DNA from 2 places in the Streptomyces sp. NPDC051578 genome. Region 2 is predicted to be linked to the other one. Evidence: predicted binding sites of a transcription regulator. Region 2 holds the regulator's gene; the other holds the start of a gene.
The links. Region 2 encodes HrcA, which represses chaperone genes, less so after heat shock. Its sites were predicted from a motif close to TTNGCACTCNGNNNNNCNGAGTGCNAA; they were not measured.
Positions count from the first base shown of each region.

Region 1: the regulator HrcA is predicted to act here: its motif matches at 3,245-3,271, upstream of groES (co-chaperone GroES).

Region 1 covers NZ_JBITDH010000001.1:1,980,450-1,989,787, forward strand. The annotation lists gene ACIA6C_RS08875 (SDR family oxidoreductase) at 1-65, shown strand, start outside; gene ACIA6C_RS08880 (ester cyclase) at 150-884, shown strand; gene groL (chaperonin GroEL) at 1,026-2,654, opposite strand; gene groES (co-chaperone GroES) at 2,793-3,101, opposite strand; gene ACIA6C_RS08895 (FtsW/RodA/SpoVE family cell cycle protein) at 3,417-4,814, shown strand; gene ACIA6C_RS08900 (polysaccharide deacetylase family protein) at 4,842-5,720, opposite strand; gene ACIA6C_RS08905 (polysaccharide deacetylase family protein) at 5,717-6,661, opposite strand; gene ACIA6C_RS08910 (methyltransferase domain-containing protein) at 6,754-7,941, shown strand; gene ACIA6C_RS08915 (serine hydrolase domain-containing protein) at 8,025-9,209, shown strand; gene ACIA6C_RS08920 (hypothetical protein) at 9,276-9,338, opposite strand, start outside.
Region 2 covers NZ_JBITDH010000001.1:686,940-696,277, forward strand. The annotation lists gene ACIA6C_RS03125 (carbohydrate kinase family protein) at 1-441, opposite strand, end outside; gene ACIA6C_RS03130 (ribonuclease Z) at 612-1,517, opposite strand; gene ACIA6C_RS03135 (histidine triad nucleotide-binding protein) at 1,521-1,880, opposite strand; gene ACIA6C_RS03140 (16S rRNA (uracil(1498)-N(3))-methyltransferase) at 1,978-2,724, opposite strand; gene ACIA6C_RS03145 (nitronate monooxygenase) at 2,721-3,812, opposite strand; gene dnaJ (molecular chaperone DnaJ) at 3,958-5,097, opposite strand; gene hrcA (heat-inducible transcriptional repressor HrcA) at 5,098-6,114, opposite strand; gene ACIA6C_RS03160 (MBL fold metallo-hydrolase) at 6,280-7,005, shown strand; gene ACIA6C_RS03165 (DUF3097 domain-containing protein) at 7,034-7,843, shown strand; gene hemW (radical SAM family heme chaperone HemW) at 8,187-9,338, opposite strand, start outside.

The DNA of each region.
Region 1 (9,338 bases), 1.3 Mb from region 2:
TGACGCCGCGCGGGCTGCTGGGCGGGGTGACGTCGCGTACGGGCCGCAAGTACGGGCCCCGGTAACTCCCTGAGCGCGGCGCCGACCGGGACGAACCTCCCTAAACTGGATGTGTCTCATCTGGGTCCATCCAGCCGGGAGGCGACGCGATGACTTTCGTGCAGGTAATTGATTACGAAACCAAGCGGTTCGAAGAGATGAACGCGCTCATCGACCGCTGGGCGGAGCAGGCGAGCGGCCGGCGGACGGTCACCCACACGATGATCGGACGGGACCGCGACGCCAAGACGCACTACGTCGATCTCGTCGAATTCCCCTCGTACGAGGAGGCCATGAGGAACTCTCAGCTGCCCGAGACGGACCGGATGTTCCAGGAAATGGTGTCCCTCTGCGAAGGCATGCCGAAGTTCATGAACCTGGACGTCGTCCGCGACGAGTACCTCAACAAGCTGCTCGTGAACCGGATCTTCGAGGACCTGGCGGAGAAGGGCAACTTCGACGTCATGGAGGAGTGCGTCGCGGCCGGCTACATCGACCACGACATGATGCGGATGCCCGGCAACGCCGACGGGCGCGAGGGACTGCGCCAGAGCATGACGATGTGGCGCGACGCCTTCGACTTCACCTTCGACCTGCACCGCCAGATCGCCGAAGGCGACTGCGTCACCACCCTGTGGAACTGGACCGGCAGGCAGAAGGGCGAGTTCATGGGGGCCCCCTCGACGGGACAGGAGGTCAGCATGGCGGGCTGCACCACCTTCCGGATCGAGAACGGCCAGGTCGCGGAGGGCTGGTGGTACTACGACGCCCCCGGCCTGATGCGCCAGCTGGGCATGAACACGGGCATGGCCTCGCGCAGCACCACCCAGGACATGGGCATGTGACGCACACGGGGTGTCCACGGCGCGCCCCACGGCACACGGGGTTGCGCACAGCCCGCCCCACGGCACGGGAAAGCCCCGGTCCCCACCGCTTCGCAGCGGCGGGAACCGGGGCTTCCCCGGTTCAGCTCAGCTCTGACGTGGTCAGTGGCTGTGGCCGTGACCGTGGCCGTGACCGGCGTCGGCCTCTTCCTCGGCCGGCTTCTCGACGACCAGGGTCTCGGTCGTGAGCAGCAGGGAGGCGATGGAAGCGGCGTTCTCCAGCGCGGAACGGGTGACCTTGACCGGGTCGATGACGCCGGCCTTCACCAGGTCGCCGTACTCGCCGGTCGCGGCGTTGAAGCCCTGGCCCTTGTCGAGCTCGGCGACCTTGGCGGTGATGACGTAGCCCTCGAGGCCCGCGTTCTCGGCGATCCAGCGCAGCGGCTCGACGGCGGCACGGCGGACGACGGAGACACCGGTGGCCTCGTCGCCGGAGAGGCCGAGGTTGCCCTCCAGCACCTTCACGGCGTGGACGAGGGAGGAGCCACCGCCGGAGACGATGCCCTCCTCGACCGCGGCGCGGGTCGCCGAGATGGCGTCCTCGAGGCGGTGCTTCTTCTCCTTGAGCTCCACCTCGGTGGCGGCGCCGACCTTGATGACGCAGACGCCGCCGGCGAGCTTCGCCAGGCGCTCCTGCAGCTTCTCGCGGTCCCAGTCGGAGTCCGTGGACTCGATCTCGGCCTTGATCTGGTTGACGCGGCCGAGGACCTCGTCGGAGCTGCCGCCACCGTCGACGATGGTGGTGTCGTCCTTGGTGATGGTCACGCGGCGCGCGGTACCGAGGACGTCCAGACCGGCCTGGTCGAGCTTGAGGCCGACCTCCTCGGCGATGACGGTGGCACCGGTGAGGGTGGCCATGTCCTGGAGCATCGCCTTGCGGCGGTCACCGAAGCCGGGGGCCTTGACGGCGACGGCGTTGAAGGTGCCACGGATCTTGTTGACGACCAGGGTCGAGAGGGCCTCGCCCTCGACGTCCTCGGCGATGATCAGCAGCGGCTTGGAGGCGCCGGCCTGGATGACCTTCTCCAGCAGCGGCAGGAGGTCCTGGATGGAGGAGATCTTGCCCTGGTTGATCAGGATGTACGGGTCGTCGAGGACGGCCTCCATACGCTCCTGGTCGGAGACCATGTACGGCGAGAGGTAGCCCTTGTCGAAGGCCATGCCCTCGGTGAACTCCAGCTCCAGGCCGAAGGTGTTGGACTCCTCGACGGTGATGACACCGTCCTTGCCGACCTTGTCCATCGCCTCGGCGATGAGCTCGCCGACCTGCTGGTCCTGCGCGGAGAGCGCGGCCACCGCGGCGATGTCGGACTTGTCCTCGATCGGGCGGGCGGTCGCGAGGAGCTCCTGGGACACGGCCTTGACGGCGGCGTCGATGCCCTTCTTGAGGGCGGCCGGGGAGGCGCCGGCGGCGACGTTGCGCAGACCCTCGCGGACCAGCGCCTGGGCCAGCACGGTGGCGGTGGTGGTGCCGTCACCCGCGATGTCGTTGGTCTTGGTCGCCACCTCCTTCACGAGCTGGGCGCCCAGGTTCTCGTACGGGTCGTCCAGCTCGACCTCGCGGGCGATGGTGACACCGTCGTTGGTGATGGTGGGCGCGCCGAACTTCTTGTCGATGACGACGTTGCGGCCCTTGGGGCCGATCGTCACCTTCACCGTGTCGGCAAGCTTGTTCACACCGCGCTCAAGGGCGCGACGGGCGTCCTCGTCGAACTTCAGAATCTTCGGCATGGGAGCGGTTCAGTCCTCTCGTTGCGATCCTCGGCCGCTCACCGCGACCGCCACCGCCTAGAACGAACTACGCCCCTAGCCCCCCGGCATCAGCAGGGTGACCAGGGGCGCAGCTCAAAGCAAAACTGGAGAAGTGGCTTACTTCTCGACGATCGCGAGCACGTCGCGGGCCGAGAGGACGAGGTACTCCTCGCCGCTGTACTTCACTTCGGTGCCGCCGTACTTGCTGTACAGCACGATGTCGCCGACGCTGACGTCCAGCGGGAGACGCTGGCCGTCCTCGAAGCGACCCGGACCGACCGCAAGGACGACGCCCTCCTGGGGCTTCTCCTTCGCGGTGTCCGGGATGACCAGGCCGGAGGCCGTGGTCTGCTCGGCGTCGAGCGGCTGGACCACAATGCGGTCCTCAAGCGGCTTGATGGCAACCTTGGAGCTGGCGGTCGTCACGATCCGACCTCCCCCTTCGGAGATCCGGGGTTAACTGTCTGAGGTGGCGACCAGGTCGATCCGTCGTCGCGGGTGCCGGACCTGCCTGTCGCTGTGTTGGCACTCACCGGGGGCGAGTGCCAGGTGCGAGACTATTCCGGCGATTAGCACTCGGTCAAGCGGAGTGCCAACACACCACCCGACGGATTGCGGATCACCCCCCTCCGAACGGCCCCGGACGGCGCCGGGCGGGCCTTCCAGGAACCATCGTCAGGGCTTCCTCGTCGTAGTGGATATGAAGATAAAACGCCCTAATACCGGCGGTGAAGGCATCCCGTGCGGGGTCTGAGGCCGCTGACGGTGGCCGGCGCGCGCCGTCGTACCGAAGCATTGCTGCTCGTCCTCGTCACCGGCATCGCCGTTTTCGGTCATGCCGCGGCAGGTCTGGCGATGAACGGCGCACTGCCGCCGAAGCTCACCGGCTTCACCATCAGCCTGACGCTGCTGTCGCTGGTGGGGCACCTGGGCATCCGCCGCTTCGCGCCGTACGCGGATCCGCTGATCTTCCCGCTGGCCATGCTGCTGACCGGGCTCGGGCTCGTCCTCATCAACCGCCTCGACCAGGGGTACATCGAGCGCTACGGATCCGACGCGAACGCCCCCGGTCAGCTGATGTGGACGGTGGTCGGGGTCGCCGCCTGCCTGCTGGTGGTGGCGCTGCTGCGCGACCACAGACTGCTGCAGCGCTTCATCTACCTCACGATGGCCGTCGCGCTGGTGCTGCTCATCGCGCCGGCCTTCTTCGGCGCGGACACCTACGGGGCGAAGCGCTGGATCATCCTGTTCGGGTTCTCGCTCCAGCCGGGCGAGTTCGTGAAGATCATGATCGCGGTCTTCTTCGCGGGCTACCTGGTCGTCCACCGGGACTCGCTGGCCCTGACGGGCCGCAAGTTCCTGGGGATGCGGCTGCCGCCGATGCGGCAGCTCGGGCCGATCGTCACCGTCTGGGTCCTGTCGCTGCTGGTGCTCGTCTTCGAACGGGACCTCGGTACGTCGCTGATCTTCTTCGGCGTGTTCGTGGTGATGCTGTACGTCGCCACGGAACGCACCAGCTGGATCGTCTGCGGCCTGGTCATGGCGGCGGGCGGCGCCTTCGTGGTGGGCTCGACCGAGCCGCACGTCAAGGCGCGCGTGGCGGCCTGGCTCAACCCGCTGTCCTACTACTGGAAGGACCGGCCGTCGGGCGTCACCTCCGACCAGTCGGCGCAGGCGCTGTTCAGCTTCGGCACGGGCGGCATCACCGGCACCGGACTCGGCATGGGCCACCCCGAGCTGATCAAGTTCGCGGGGCGCAGCGACTTCATCCTGACCACCGTGGGCGAGGAGCTCGGCCTCGCGGGGGTGATGGCGGTCCTGCTGATCTACGCGCTCCTCGTCCAGCGGGGCCTGCGGATGGCGCTGGCGGCGCGGGACCCGTTCGGCAAGCTCCTGGCGGTGGGGCTGGCGGCGGCGCTGGCGCTCCAGGTGTTCGTGGTCGCGGGCGGCGTCACGGGCCTGATCCCCCTGACGGGCAAGGCCCTGCCCTTCCTGGCGAAGGGCGGCTCGTCCCTCCTGGCCAACTGGCTCATGATCGCCCTGCTGCTCCGCATCAGCGACAGCGCGGAACGCCAACGCGAGGCGGATGCCCACGACCCGGCGGAGGCGGGGCTGACGCCGGCGGGGGCGGGGGTGTAGGGGGTCCCGGGGCGGGATGCTCCGCCCCTACAGGTAGTCCTCCAGGCGGGCGATCTTGAAGCCCTGTTCCTGGATGCGGGTGAGCATGTTGGCGGTCATCTTGGTTTCGGTTTCGCCCTTGAGTTCCGCCGGGCCGCGGAAGTGGGCGAGGATGATGTCGCCCGGGCGGAGCGCGGAGCCCTCGGCGTACTGGAAGCCGGTGATCTGCATCGACACGCGCCACAGGATGACCTGGGAGATGCCGCACTCGGAGGCGGCCTTGAGGGTGTTGTCGTTGTAGTTGCCGAACGGCGGCCGGAAGCGGGTCGGTTTGGTACCGAAGCGCTTCTCCAGGCGTTCCTGCTGACCGCATATCTCCCTCTTCTGCGCCGCGAAGTCCAGCGTGCGCAGGTTGGGGTGGGTCAGCGTGTGGTTGTTTATCGTGCTGCCGCTGCCGTTGTCGCGCAGCGTCTGGAAGTGGCCGTAGTCGGACGAGGCCACGTTGTCCGTGAGGAACATGCTGATCGGCAGCTTGAGGTCGGCCGCCATCTTGAGGAACTGCGGGTCCTTCTCCGCGCCGTCGTCGAAGGTCAGGAAGACGACCTTGTCGGTCGGCGCGACGGGTATTCGGTCTATGACGGCCGGCTTGCCCGGCGCGGCCTTGGGGAGCTGCGGCTTCTGGGCGGGCTTCGGCGCGTACTGGACCGGGGCCGTCAGCCCCCACTTGCGGTACGCGTCGTCCGCCGAGGCCGCCGGCGCCGGGGACGAGGCGGCGGTGGACGGGGAGGCCGACGGCTTCCCCGCCTCCTGCTTGGTCTTGCGGCCCAGTCGTTCGATGGGGTCCACGCTGTTCCCGCACCCCGACAGGGACAGCGCGAGCGCGCCGGCTGCGAGCGTCCCGGCTATCAACCGGCGCGCGTACTTCACAAGTAGTCCTCCAGGCGAGCCACGGCGTATCCCTTGTCCGTGACGGTCTTCATGACATGACGGATCATGTCAGGCATCGTGCCCTTCCAGTCGTCCCGGCCCCGGAAGTGCGTGAGGATGATGTCGCCGGGGTGGAGGTCCCGGTCCCATTCACGGTAATCCATCCGGTTCACGAACGCCTCGGCGTTCCACAGCGGGACGGCCTTGATGCCGCAGGACTTCGCCGCGCGCAGCGTGTCCTGGTTGTAGTTGCCGTAGGGGGGCCGGAAGAGTGTCGGCCGCTTGCCGAACTGCTTCTGGATGGTGTCCTGCTGGCCGCAGATCTCCTCGCGCTGCTGTTCGTAGTCGAGGGCCGGCAGGTAGCGGTGGTTGAGCGTGTGGTTGTTCAGGGTGACGCCCGCGGCCTGCATCTCCTTGAAGTACGGGTAGTTGTCCCGGACCAGGTAGTCGCTGAGGAACGCCGTGTAGGGGAGGTGGAGCTCCTTCATCATCTTGAGGAACTCGGGGTCCTTCTCGGCGCCGTCGTCGATCGTCAGGAAGACGACCTTGTCCTCGGTGGGGACCGTGGTGAAGACGGGCGGCAGGTCCTCCTGGCCTTCGACCTCGAAGCCGTCGCGGGTGGTGATCTCCGGCTTCGTCTTGGGCGCGGGCGGGGCGGTCAGCGGCGGCTTGGCCAGTTTCCACTTCTTCGCGGCGGCGATCCGGGCTTGCTGGGCGGCCTTCTGCTGCTCGGCGGGGTTGGCGAGCGCGCCCGCGGCGCCCGAGCCTTCGGCGCCGGTGCCGCCCTTGGGCTTGGTGGCCGGCGGGTTCGAGGAGCCGCATGCGGTGCCCAGCGCGGCGACCAGCAGCGCGGCGAGGGCCACCCCGTACCGGCCGAGCGGACGCGCCGCGGGCCGATGACCTTGTTGCGTCTTATTTCCCTTTTGTCGTACAGGCTGCATAGCGACGGATACTCCCAGGACACTCCCCCGGGCCCCGGCAGACACCGCGAGCGGAGCTCGACCTTCCATCGACTGGCCCACACTGGCCGACAATGGACCGCGTGACCCCCGAAGACTTCGCCGCCCTGCTCACCCCCGAGGGGCGCGCCCTCCTCGACTCGCTCCACGACTACGACGCCGCCCAGGAGCTGGCCGTGGCGACCCGGCTGCGCCGCGAGCACCCCGCCGCCCTGGTCTCCACCGCGCTCGGGCAGGCCCGCCTCAGGCAGCGGGCGGCCGTGAAGTTCGGGGCCGAGGACGCCTTCCGCATGTACTTCACCCCCGGGGGCGGCGAGATGGCCACCCGCGCCTCCGTCGCGGCCTACCGCGCCGGCCGGCTCGCGGCCCTCGGCGTACGCAGCGTCGCGGACCTGTGCTGCGGCATCGGCGGGGACGCCCTGGCCCTGGCCCGGCTGGGCATCCGGGTGCTGGCGGTGGACCACGACCCGCTGACGGTGGCCGTCGCCCGGGCCAACGCCGAGGCGCTGGGGCTGGCGGACCTGATCGAGGTCCGGGAGGCGGACGTGACGACCGTCGACACCGCCGGTTACGACGCCGTCTTCATCGACCCGGCCCGGCGCGGCGGCCGGGGCCGGATCTTCGACCCCGAGAGCTACTCGCCGCCGCTGTCCTGGGCCGTCGCGGCCGCGCGCAGCGCCCCGTACGCCGCCATCAAGATCGCCCCCGGGATCCCGCACGAGGCCGTCCCGGCGGAGGCCGAGGCCGAGTGGATCTCCGACCAGGGGGACGTGAAGGAGGCCGTGCTGTGGTTCGGGACGGAGCCCGGCAGCGTACGGGCCACGCTGCTGCCGGGGCCGCGCGCGCTGCGCACCGCCGATCCGCTGCCGGACCCCGAGGCGGGGCCGGTGGGCCGGTACCTGTACGAGCCCGACGGCGCCGTGATCCGCGCCCATCTCGTCGCGGAGGTCGCCGAGCAGCTGGGCGGCCGCCTGATCGACCCGACCATCGCCTACATCACCGCGGACGAGCTGCGCGCGACCCCGTACGCGACCGCGTACGAGATCACCGACGTGCTGCCCTTCGGCTTGAAGAAGCTGAGGGCGCTGCTGCGCGAGCGCGGCGTCGGCGTCCTGACCGTGAAGAAGCGCGGTTCGGCCATCGAGCCGGAGGAACTGCGCAAGAAGGTCAAGCCCCAGGGCCCGCATTCGGCGACGGTGATCCTGACCCGCGTCGCCGGTGCTCCCTCGATGCTGATCGGGGCGCCCGTGGAAGGGCCGTGAACGGCCCGGTCGCCGGGCGGGCGCCGGGTTCATAGGCTGGGAGGGTCAGCCTCGGGGCCCCGGTCGTTCAGAGGTGGTGCGCCATGCGCAGCTTCCGGGCCGTCCCCGCGATGGCGGCCGCTTCCCTGCTGCTGACGGCCCTGTGCGCGGGGCAGGCCCCCGCCGCGGAGGCCCCGGGACGGGCCGGCGTCGATCCGGCCACCGCGCGGCGGATCGACGACGCGGTCACGGCCGCCATGAAGGAGGAAGGCATCCCGGGGGTCACCGTCGGGCTGTGGTTCGACCGCGGCCACGGCTCGTACGTACGCTCCTTCGGCACCGCCGACACCGCGACGGGCGCCCCGATGGAGCCCGGCCTCCACACCCGGATCGGCAGCGTCACCAAGAGCTTCACCGTCACCGCGGTGCTCCAGCTCGTGGACCGGGGCAGGCTCCGCCTCGACGACCCCGTCTCGAAGTACCTCGACGGGGTGCCGGGTGGCGGCCGGATCACCATCCGCCAGCTCGCCGCCATGCGCAGCGGCCTCTACAACTACCCCTCCGACGAGGCCTGGCAGGCCGAGCTGCGCGCCCACCCCACCCGTTCCTGGAAGCCCCAGGAGCTGCTCGACGTGGCGTTCCGGCACCCGGCCCGGTTCCCGCCCGGCGCCCGGTGGGAGTACTCCAACACCAACACCGTGCTGCTCGGACTGCTCGTGGAGAAGCTCGGCGGGCAGGACCTCTCCGGCTACCTGCGTGACCACGTGCTGGAGCCCGTGGGGCTCAAGGACACGGCGCTCCCGAAGGGCGCCGAGATCCCGAGCCCGTACGTCCACGGCTACACGGTCGCCGGGACGCCCGGCGGGAAGGTGCTCGACGCCTCCCGGTGGAACCCCTCCTGGGGCTGGGCGGCCGGTGCGATGACCTCCACCCTCGACGACCTGCGCACCTGGGTCCCCGCGCTGACCGGCGGGAAACTGCCCGACGGCAAGCGGCTGCTGGAGCCGGGGACGCAGGCGCAGCGCATGGAGGCCCTGCCGACCGGCCTCCCGGGCGTGCGCTACGGGCTGGGGGTCCTCGACGTCAACGGCTGGGTCGGGCACAACGGCGAGCTGCCCGGCTACGAGACGATCGCCGTCCGGCATCCGCAGCAGGGCGTGGTCATGGTGGTCATCGTGAACTCCGACATCGACAAGGACACCGGGAGCCTGAGCAACCTCATCGGCAAGACGGTCACGCGGATCGCGGTCCCGGACCACCTGTGGTCGGTTCCGGCGCCGTCCTCCTGAGGGCCGTCCCTCGGTCACGCGGCGCCCGCGGGGGCCGCGGGGGCCGCGGGGGCCGCGGGGCAGCCCTCAGGCCCTCTCGCCGAAGGCGCGCACGGTCCAGCGGTGGTGCGCGCCGGCCTTGCCGAGACC
Region 2 (9,338 bases):
GCCGGGTCCCGTCGGGAGGGGGGCCTCGTGGCCGTGGGAGACCATCGTGCGCTCGCCCTCGTACGCCATGGAGACGGTGACGGGGCTGTGCCAGCCGGGGATCCTGCGGGACATCGACAGGTCGATGCCCTCGCCCTGCTCCAGCGCGTCCCAGCAGTACTCGCCGTAGTGGTCGTCGCCGAAGGCCGCGGCGAGCGAGGTGCGCAGGCCGAGCCGGGCCAGTGCCGCGGCCATGTTGGCGACCCCGCCGGGACTGGAGCCCATGCCGCGGGCCCAGGACTCCGTGCCGCGGACGGGGGCCGAGTCCAGGCCGGTGAAGATGATGTCGAGGAAGACCGTGCCGGTGAGGAAGACGTCGCAGCCCGGTTCTTGGGGATCGCGCACCGGGCCGAGCGGGTCCAGTCTCGCTTCGGGGCTGGTACGGCTTTCCCGATTGGTCACGATGCGCTCCCCTTCCGTGCGTGTGCGGCCGCGATGTGGACGGCTCGCGCCCGGGCCTGCGGCGGACAGTCGTCGTCGGTGCCCGAGCGCGGACGAACCAGAACCCAGTGTGACGTACGTCACCACATGAGCGCTCGGATCCGGCCGTAGCCGAGCGGGCTCGACAGGCCCTAGGCGCGCCTGGGCAGGGCGACCCGTACGAGGTCCGCGGCGATCGTCAGCTCGCCCTCGAACCCGGCCGCGCGCGCCTGCCGCTCGAACTCGGCGGGGTCGGAGTAGCGCTGCGAGAAGTGCGTCAGCACCAGGTGCCGGACCCCCGCGTCCCTGGCCACCCGGGCCGCCTGTCCGGCGGTGAGGTGGCCGTGGTCGGTGGCCAGCGCCACGTCCTCGTCCAGGAACGTCGACTCGATCACCAGCATGTCGCAGTCCTCGGCGAGCGCGTCCACGCCCGCGCACAGCCGGGTGTCCATCACGAAGGCGAAACGCTGTCCCCGCCGGTGCTCGCTGACCTCGTCCAGCGTGACGCCGCCCAGGCTCCCCTCGCGCTGGAGCCGGCCCACGTCCGGCCCCTTGATCCCGTGCCGCGCCAGCAGCTGCGGCACCATCCGGCGCCCGTCGGGCTCGGTGATCCGGTAGCCGAACGACTCCACCGGGTGCGAGAGCCGCCGGGCCTCCAGCGTGTACGGGGGCCCCTGCGCCAGCGTCCCGTCCCCCGCCACCGGCTCCTCGCGCAGCGCCACGGTCTCCCGGTAGGCGGTGGCGTAGCGGAGCCGGTCGAAGAACTTCTGCCCGGAGGCCGGGTAGTGCGCGGTGACGGGGTGCGGGACCTGGTCGAGGTTGATCCGCTGGATCACCCCGGCGAGACCGAGGCTGTGGTCACCGTGAAAGTGGGTGACGCAGATCCGGTTGATGTCGTGCGCGGCGACCCCGGCGCGCAGCATCTGGCGCTGGGTGCCCTCGCCCGGGTCGAAGAGGATGCCCTCGCCGTCCCAGCGCAGCAGGTAGCCGTTGTGGTTACGGGCCCGGGTGGGGACCTGGCTGGCGGTCCCCAGGACCACGAACTCGCGTACGGACACCGGTTATCCGGGGGGCCACTGGAGGCCGCGGCCGCCGAGGACGTGCGCGTGGGCGTGCCAGACGGTCTGGCCCGCCCCGGCGCCGGTGTTGAACACGATCCGGTAGCCGTGGTCGGCGACCTTCTCGTCGGCGGCGATCTGCCCGGCCTCACGGAGCACGTCGGCGGCGGTCTCCGGCTCGGCGGCGGCGAGCGAGGCGGCGTCGGGGTAGTGCGCCTTGGGGATCACGAGGACGTGCGTGGGCGCCTGCGGGTTTATGTCCCGGAAGGCGACGGTCGTCTCGGACTCGCGGACGATCGTCGCCGGGATCTTCCCCTCCACGATCTTGCAGAACAGGCAGTCCGCCTGCGGTTCCCCGGCCATTGCTGCGCCTCTCGTGACGTTGATCGGTCGGGGCATCGTAACCGGCGTCGTGATCCCCCGGCTCATGACCTGCTCGACCGCCTCCGGGCGGGCGGCCTCAGGACCAGCGGCCCGTGCGGGCCAGCAGGACCGCCGTCGCGGCCGTACCGGCGGTGGAGGTGCGCAGCACCGAGGCGCCCAGGCGGTACGGGTGGGCCCCGGCCGCCGCGAAGGCGGCGAGTTCCTCCGGCGAGACCCCGCCCTCGGGGCCGACCACCAGGACGATGGAGCCCTCGGTGGGCAGCTCGGCCGTGGCCAGCGCGCCCGAAGGGGTGTCGCGGTCCTCGTGCAGGACCACGGCCAGGTCGGCTTCGGCGAGCAGCGCCGCCACCTGCTTCGTGGACAGGGCTTCCGCGACCTCCGGGAACCGCACCCGGCGGGACTGCTTGCCCGCCTCCCGGGCGGTGGCGCGCCACTTGGCCAGGGATTTGGCGCCCCGTTCGCCGCGCCACTGGGTGATGCAGCGCGAGGCCTGCCAGGGGACGATGGCGTCCACGCCGGTCTCCGTCATGGTCTCGACGGCGAGCTCGCCGCGGTCGCCCTTGGGCAGGGCCTGCACGACGGTGATCCGGACGGCCGGTTCGGGCTCCTCCTGGACGGACTCCAGGTCCATGACGACGAGGCGGTCCTTGCCCTCGGTGGCCTTGACGACGCCCTCCGACCAGTGGCCGCGCCCGTCGGTGAGGACCACGTCCTCACCGGGGTTCAGCCTTTTCACGGAGACCGCGTGACGGCCCTCCGGGCCGTCCAGCACGAACTCCGGCCCCGCGGGGACCTTGTCGACCACGAACACCGGGGCCGTCATGACGCTCTCCTCATCTGCATGACCTTCAACGCACTCTGTGCCTCGACGAGTTCCGCCGCCAGCACCTCCACCAGTTCCCCCGCCGGCAGCGGCCGCGCCAGCCGGTGGCCCTGCCCCGCCCACAGCGCCATGCCCTGCGGATCCCCGGCGGCGGCCGCCGCCTTGCGCAGTCCCGAGGTCAGGTGGTGGACCTGCGGGTAGGCCGCCGGGGCGTACGGGCCGTGCTCGCGCATGAAGCGGTTGACCAGACCCCGGGCGGGCCTGCCGGAGAAGGCCCGGGTGAGTTCCGTGTGCGGGAACAGCGGGTTGGTCAGCGCCCTCTTGTGCAGGGGGTCGGCGCCGGACTCCGGGCAGGGCAGGAAGGCCGTGCCGAGCTGGACGGCCGCGGCGCCCGCCGCGAGCAGCGCCGCGATCTGCGCGCCGCGCATCACCCCGCCCGCCGCGACGATCGGCAGGGCCACCGCTTCCCGTACCGCCGCGACGAGGACCAGCAGGCCTACGCCCGCCGTGCCGTCGACCTCCGGGTCGTCACGGTGGGTGCCCTGGTGGCCGCCCGCTTCGACGCCCTGGACGCAGACCGCGTCGGCGCCCGCGGCCTCGGCGGTGCGGGCCTCCTCGACGCCGGTCACGGTGACGACGGTGTACGTCCCCGCCTCCCGCAGCCGGGTGAGGACCGCGGCCGGGGGGCAGCCGAAGGTGAAGGACACCACCGGGACGGGGTCTTCGAGCAGGATGGCGAGTTTGGCGTCGTAGCCGTCGTCGCAGCTGCCGACGATGTCGTCCGCCGCCAGGGACACCTCGTACCAGGTCGCCTCGCCGGCCAGCTGCCCCCGGTACGTCTCGACGGCCGCCGGGTCGACGTAGCCGGTCTGCGGCATGAGCAGGTTGACGCCGAAGGGGCGCCGGGTGAGCGCGCGCAGCCGCTTGATCTCCTGGTACATCCCGTCGGCGGTCTTGTAGCCGCCGGCCAGGAAACCGAGCCCGCCCGCCTCGCACACGGCGGCGGCGAGCGGCGGACAGGAGGCACCGCCCGCCATGGGGGCCTGCACGATCGGGTAGGGGGAGAGACCGTTCGGCGCGGTGGACATGCCCTGCATCGTGCCACGTCCGGCGCACCGGGCCGAATCACCGCATTCGCCTGGCATAGTCCGCTTCCCGGCGCGGGCCCGGGAAGGCCGCGAGCCCGGCCGGGGTGTTCCCCGGGCCGGGCTCGTACGCGGTGCGGCGGGCCGGTCAGCGGCCGTTGAACGCGTCCTTGAGGCGGCTGAACAGACCCTGCTGGCCCGGCGCGAACTGGCCCATCGGCCGCTCCTCGCCACGCAGCTTCGCCAGCTGGCGCAGCAGCTCCTCCTGCTGGGCGTCCAGCTTGCCCGGGGTGGTGACCTCGACGTGGACGATCAGGTCGCCCCGGCCGCCGCCGCGCAGGTGCGTGACGCCGCGGCCGTGCAGCGGGATGGCCTGACCGGATCCGGTGCCGGGCCGGATGTCGATCTCCTCCAGCCCGTCCAGCGTCTCCAGCGGGCACTTGGTGCCCAGGGCCGCCGCCGTCATGGGGATGGTGACCGTGCAGTGCAGGTCGTCCCCGCGCCGCTGGAAGGTCGGGTGCGCCAGCTCGTGGATCTCCACGTACAGGTCGCCGGCGGGGCCGCCGCCGGGGCCGACCTCACCCTCCCCGGCCAGCTGGATCCGGGTGCCGTTCTCGACACCGGCCGGGATCTTGACGGTGAGGCTGCGGCGGGAGCGCACCCGGCCGTCGCCCGCGCACTCGGGGCACGGGGTCGGGACGACGGTGCCGAAGCCCTGGCACTGCGGGCAGGGCCGCGAGGTCATGACCTGGCCCAGGAAGGACCGGGTGACCTGCGAGACCTCGCCGCGGCCGCGGCACATGTCACACGTCTGCGCGGAGGTGCCGGGGGCGGCGCCCTCACCGGAGCAGGTGGTGCAGACGACGGCCGTGTCGACCTGGATCTCCTTGGTCGTCCCGAAGGCCGCCTCGTCCAGCTCCAGGTCCAGGCGGATCATGGCGTCCTGGCCGCGGCGCGTGCGCGAGCGCGGTCCGCGCTGCGAGGCCTGGCCGAAGAAGGCGTCCATGATGTCGGAGAAGTTGCCGAAGCCGCCCGCCCCGAAGCCGCCCGCGCCGCCGCCACCGCCCGAGGAGGACAGCGGGTCGCCGCCGAGGTCGTAGACCTGCTTCTTCTGCGGGTCCGAGAGGACCTCGTAGGCCGCGTTGATCTCCTTGAAGCGCTCCTGCGTCTTCGGGTCCGGATTCACATCCGGGTGGAGTTCACGCGCCAGGCGACGGAAAGCCTTCTTGATCTCGTCCTGCGATGCGTCGCGGCGCACGCCGAGAACGGCGTAGTAGTCCGTGGCCACTTACGACTCCGCCAGGATCTGTCCGACGTAACGTGCCACTGCGCGTACCGCTCCCATCGTTCCGGGGTAGTCCATGCGGGTCGGTCCGACCACGCCGAGTTTGGCGACTGTTTCGCCGCCCGAACCGTAACCGACCGAGACGACGGACGTGGAGTTCAGTCCCTCGTAGGCATTCTCATGCCCGATCTTCACGGCGACCCCCGACTCACTGGCCTCGCCCAGCAGCTTGAGGAGCACGACCTGCTCCTCCAGCGCTTCCAGCACCGGCCTGATCGTCAGGGGGAAGTCATGTCCGAAGCGCGTGAGGTTGGCGGTACCGCCGATCATCAGCCGTTCCTCCGCCTCCTCCACCAGCGTCTCCCTCAAGGTCGCGAGGACGGCCTTGACCGTCGCCCGGTCCTCGGCCTCGAAGGACTCCGGGAGGTCTTGCACGAGCGGCGGTACGTCGGTGAACCGACGGCCGACGACCCGGCTGTTCAGGCGCGCCCGCAAGTCGGCGAGCGAGGTCTCCGCGAACGGGGTCTGGCAGTCGACGAGCCGCTGCTCGACCCGCCCGGTGTCGGTGATCAGTACGAGCATCAGGCGCGCGGGCGCCAGGGAGAGCAGCTCCACGTGCCGGACGGTGGAGCGGGTCAGGCTCGGGTACTGGACGACGGCGACCTGCCGGGTGAGCTGCGCGAGCAGCCGTACGGTGCGCCCCACGACGTCGTCGAGGTCGACGGCGCCGTCGAGGAAGTTCTGGATGGCCCGGCGCTCGGGCGTCGACAGCGGTTTGACCCCCGCCAGCTTGTCGACGAAGAGCCGGTAGCCCTTGTCGGTGGGGATGCGGCCGGCGCTGGTGTGGGGCTGGGCGATGTAGCCCTCTTCCTCCAGCAGGGCCATGTCGTTGCGTACCGTCGCCGGGGAGACGCCGAGCCGGTGGCGCTCGGTGAGCGCCTTGGAGCCGACCGGCTCCTCCGTCCCCACGTAGTCCTGGACGATGGCGCGCAATACTTCGAGCCTGCGTTCGCTGAGCACTCGTGCACACCTCCAGTGCGGTGGGTCGTCGCTGCGGTCGTTTTTCGGCCGGCCCGGGACGGGCCGCTGGCACTCTGCGCTTCCGAGTGCCAGACATCCCCCGGCCAGTGTACGGCCGGGTAGTACGCCGCGGGCAAGGGCGGCCCGCCAGGGTAGCGTCCCCGCATGGACGTACGTTGGGAAGAGGCGGGCTGGGAACGGCTGACCGGGCGGTCCGGAAGGCGCCGACTGCCGGTGTGGGACTGCACGGTGGGGCTGGTGGTGGGCGATGAGTCGGTGCTTCTGGTCGACCCCGGCTCCTGCGTCCGCGAAGGCACGGCGCTGCGGGCGGAGGCGGAGCGGCTGACCGGTCGCCACGTGACCCATATCGCATTCACGCACGGACATTTCGACCACGTCCTCGGCGGCTCCGCCTTCCCGGAGGCGGAGTTCTACGGCGCGGTCGGCCTGGACACGCACCTCGCGCTGGACCGCGACGAGCTGCGGCAGGACGCGGTCCGGCAGGGACTGGAGCCGGTGGAGGCCGCCGAAGCGGCACGGGCGCTACCGCTGCCCCGGCACCTGGTGTCGGGCGAATGGACGCTGGAGCTGGGCGGGGTGCAGGTGCTGCTGGCGAACGTCGGGCCGGGGCACACCCGGCACGACCTGGCGGTCTTCGTGCCCGGCGAGCGCGAGGTCGTCTTCTGCGGCGACCTCGTGGAGGAGTCGGGCGAACCCCAGGCGGGCCCGGACGCGGTGCCGGCGCGGTGGCCTGCGGCGCTGGACCGGCTGCTCTCGCTCGGCGGGGACGACGCGCTGTACGTGCCGGGTCACGGAGCGGTGGTGGACGCGGGCTTCGTGCGTGGGCAACGCGCCACACTGGCGGGCCGGTTCGGCGTGTCGGACGCGTGAGCGCGGGCTCTTGCGTACCGTCGGCCGGATGCGTGAGTACTCCCCCGATCTGACCCCGCAGTGGAAACGCGCCAAGGCCGTGCCCCAGGTGGCGGCCGACCCCGGCCTGGTGGTGGAGGTGGCGGGCACCGACTTCTGCGGCGCGGTGGTGGGCTGCGAGGCGGGCACGGTGACCCTGGAGGACCGCTTCGGCAAGCGCCGCGCGTTCCCGCTGGAGCCGCGCGGGTTCCTCCTGGACGGCGCGGTGGTCACCCTGACCCGCCCGGCCCGCGCGGCGGCGGTGCCCACGCGGACGGCGTCGGGCTCGGTGGCCGTCCCCGGGGCGCGGGCCCGGGTGGCGCGGGCGGGGCGGATCTACGTCGAGGGCCGCCACGACGCGGAGCTGGTGGAGCGGGTCTGGGGCGACGACCTGCGGATCGAGGGGGTGGTCGTGGAGTACCTGGAGGGCATCGACGACCTCCCCGCCATCGTGGCGGACTTCGCCCCGGCGCCGGACGCCCGCCTGGGCGTGCTGGTCGACCACCTGGTGCCGGGTACGAAGGAGTCCCGCATCGCGGCGTCGGTGACGTCCCCGCACGTGCTGGTGGTGGGCCACCCGTACGTGGACGTCTGGCAGGCGGTGAAGCCGTCGGCCCTGGGCATCCCGGCCTGGCCGGTGATCCCGCCGGGCCAGGACTGGAAGACGGGCATCTGCCGCGCGCTCGGCTGGCCCCCGAACACGGGCGCGGCCTGGCAGCACATCCTGTCCCGCGTCACGTCCTACAAGGACCTCGACCCCACCCTCCTGGGCGCGGTGGAACACCTCATCGACCACGTCACGGCCCCGGCCGGCGCTTGATGCGCGGGCCGGGCAAACCCAGCCCCGCCGACGCGAGGCGCAGGCCGGGCAATCCAGCCCCGCCGACGTGAGGCGCAGGCCGGGCAATCCAGCCCCGCCGACGTGAGGCGCAGGCCGGGCACAACCAGCCCCGCCGACGCGAGGCGCGGGCCGGGCACAACCAGCCCCGCCGACGCGAGGCGCGGGCCGGGCACAACCAGCCCCGCCGGCGTTTGAAGCGCGGGGTCCGGGGCGGAGTCCCGGAAAGCCCGGCGCAGCCGGGGCCGCGCAGCGCGAGGGCGCCGCACCCGGCAAGCCCGCCGGGCGACCCCGCACCCCGCCGCCCAGCGTCAGCCGCCCCGCGTCAGTCGACCAGGTCCCGGACCACCGCGTCGGCCAGGAGCCGCCCGCGCAGCGTCAGCACGGCCCGCCCGGCCTCGTACGGCCCCGGCTCCAGCAGCCCGTCCGCCAGGGCCCGCCGGGACGCCTCCCACCCCGCCTCCGCGAGCAGCGACAACGGCACGCCGTCCACCAGCCTCAGCTCCAGCAGGATCCGCTCCACCCGCCGGTCCTGCGGCGACAGCAGCTCCCGCCCCGCCCCGGGCGACCGCCCCTGCGCCAGGGCGGCCGCGTACGCGCCCGGGTGCTTCACGTTCCACCACCGCACCCCGCCCACGTGCGAGTGCGCGCCCGGCCCCGCGCCCCACCAGTCCGCGCCGCGCCAGTACAGCTCGTTGTGCAGGCACCGCCCGGCCTCCGAGGTGGCCCAGTTGGACACCTCGTACCAGTGGTACCCCGCCTCCGCCATCACCGCGTCGGCGATCAGGTACCGGTCGGCGTGCACGTCGTCGTCCGTCATCGGGACCTCGCCGCGCCGGATCCGGCGAGCCAGCTGCGTGCCTTCCTCCACGATCAGCGCGTAGGCGCTGATGTGGTCGGGGCCCGCCCCGAGCGCCGCGGACAGCGACGCCCGCCAGTCCTCGTCCGTCTCCCCGGGCGTGCCGTAGATCAGGTCCAGGTTCACGTGCTCGAAGCCCGCCGCCCGCGCCTCGGCGACGCACGCCTCAGGCCGCCCCGGGGTGTGCGTACGGTCCAGCACCTTGAGGACGTGCTGCTTCGCGCTCTGCATGCCGAAGGAGATCCGGTTGAACCCGCCCGCCCGCAGCTCCGCGAGGTACTCCGGGTCCACGGACTCCGGGTTGGCCTCCGTGGTGATCTCCGCGTCGGGTGCCAGACCGAACTCGTCCCGGATCGCCGCGAGCATCCGTACGAGGTCGGCGGCCGGCAGCAGGGTCGGCGTGCCGCCGCCCACGAACACGGTCCGCACGGCCCTGGGGTCGTCCCCGAGCACCTTGCGGGCCAGGCGGACCTCGTCGATCAGGGTGTCGGCGTAGTTCTCCCGGGAGGCGAGCACGCCTCCGGTACCCCGCAGCTCGGTCGCCGTGTAGGTGTTGAAGTCGCAGTAGCCGCAGCGCGTGGCGCAGTACGGGACGTGCAGGTAGAACCCGAGCGGCCG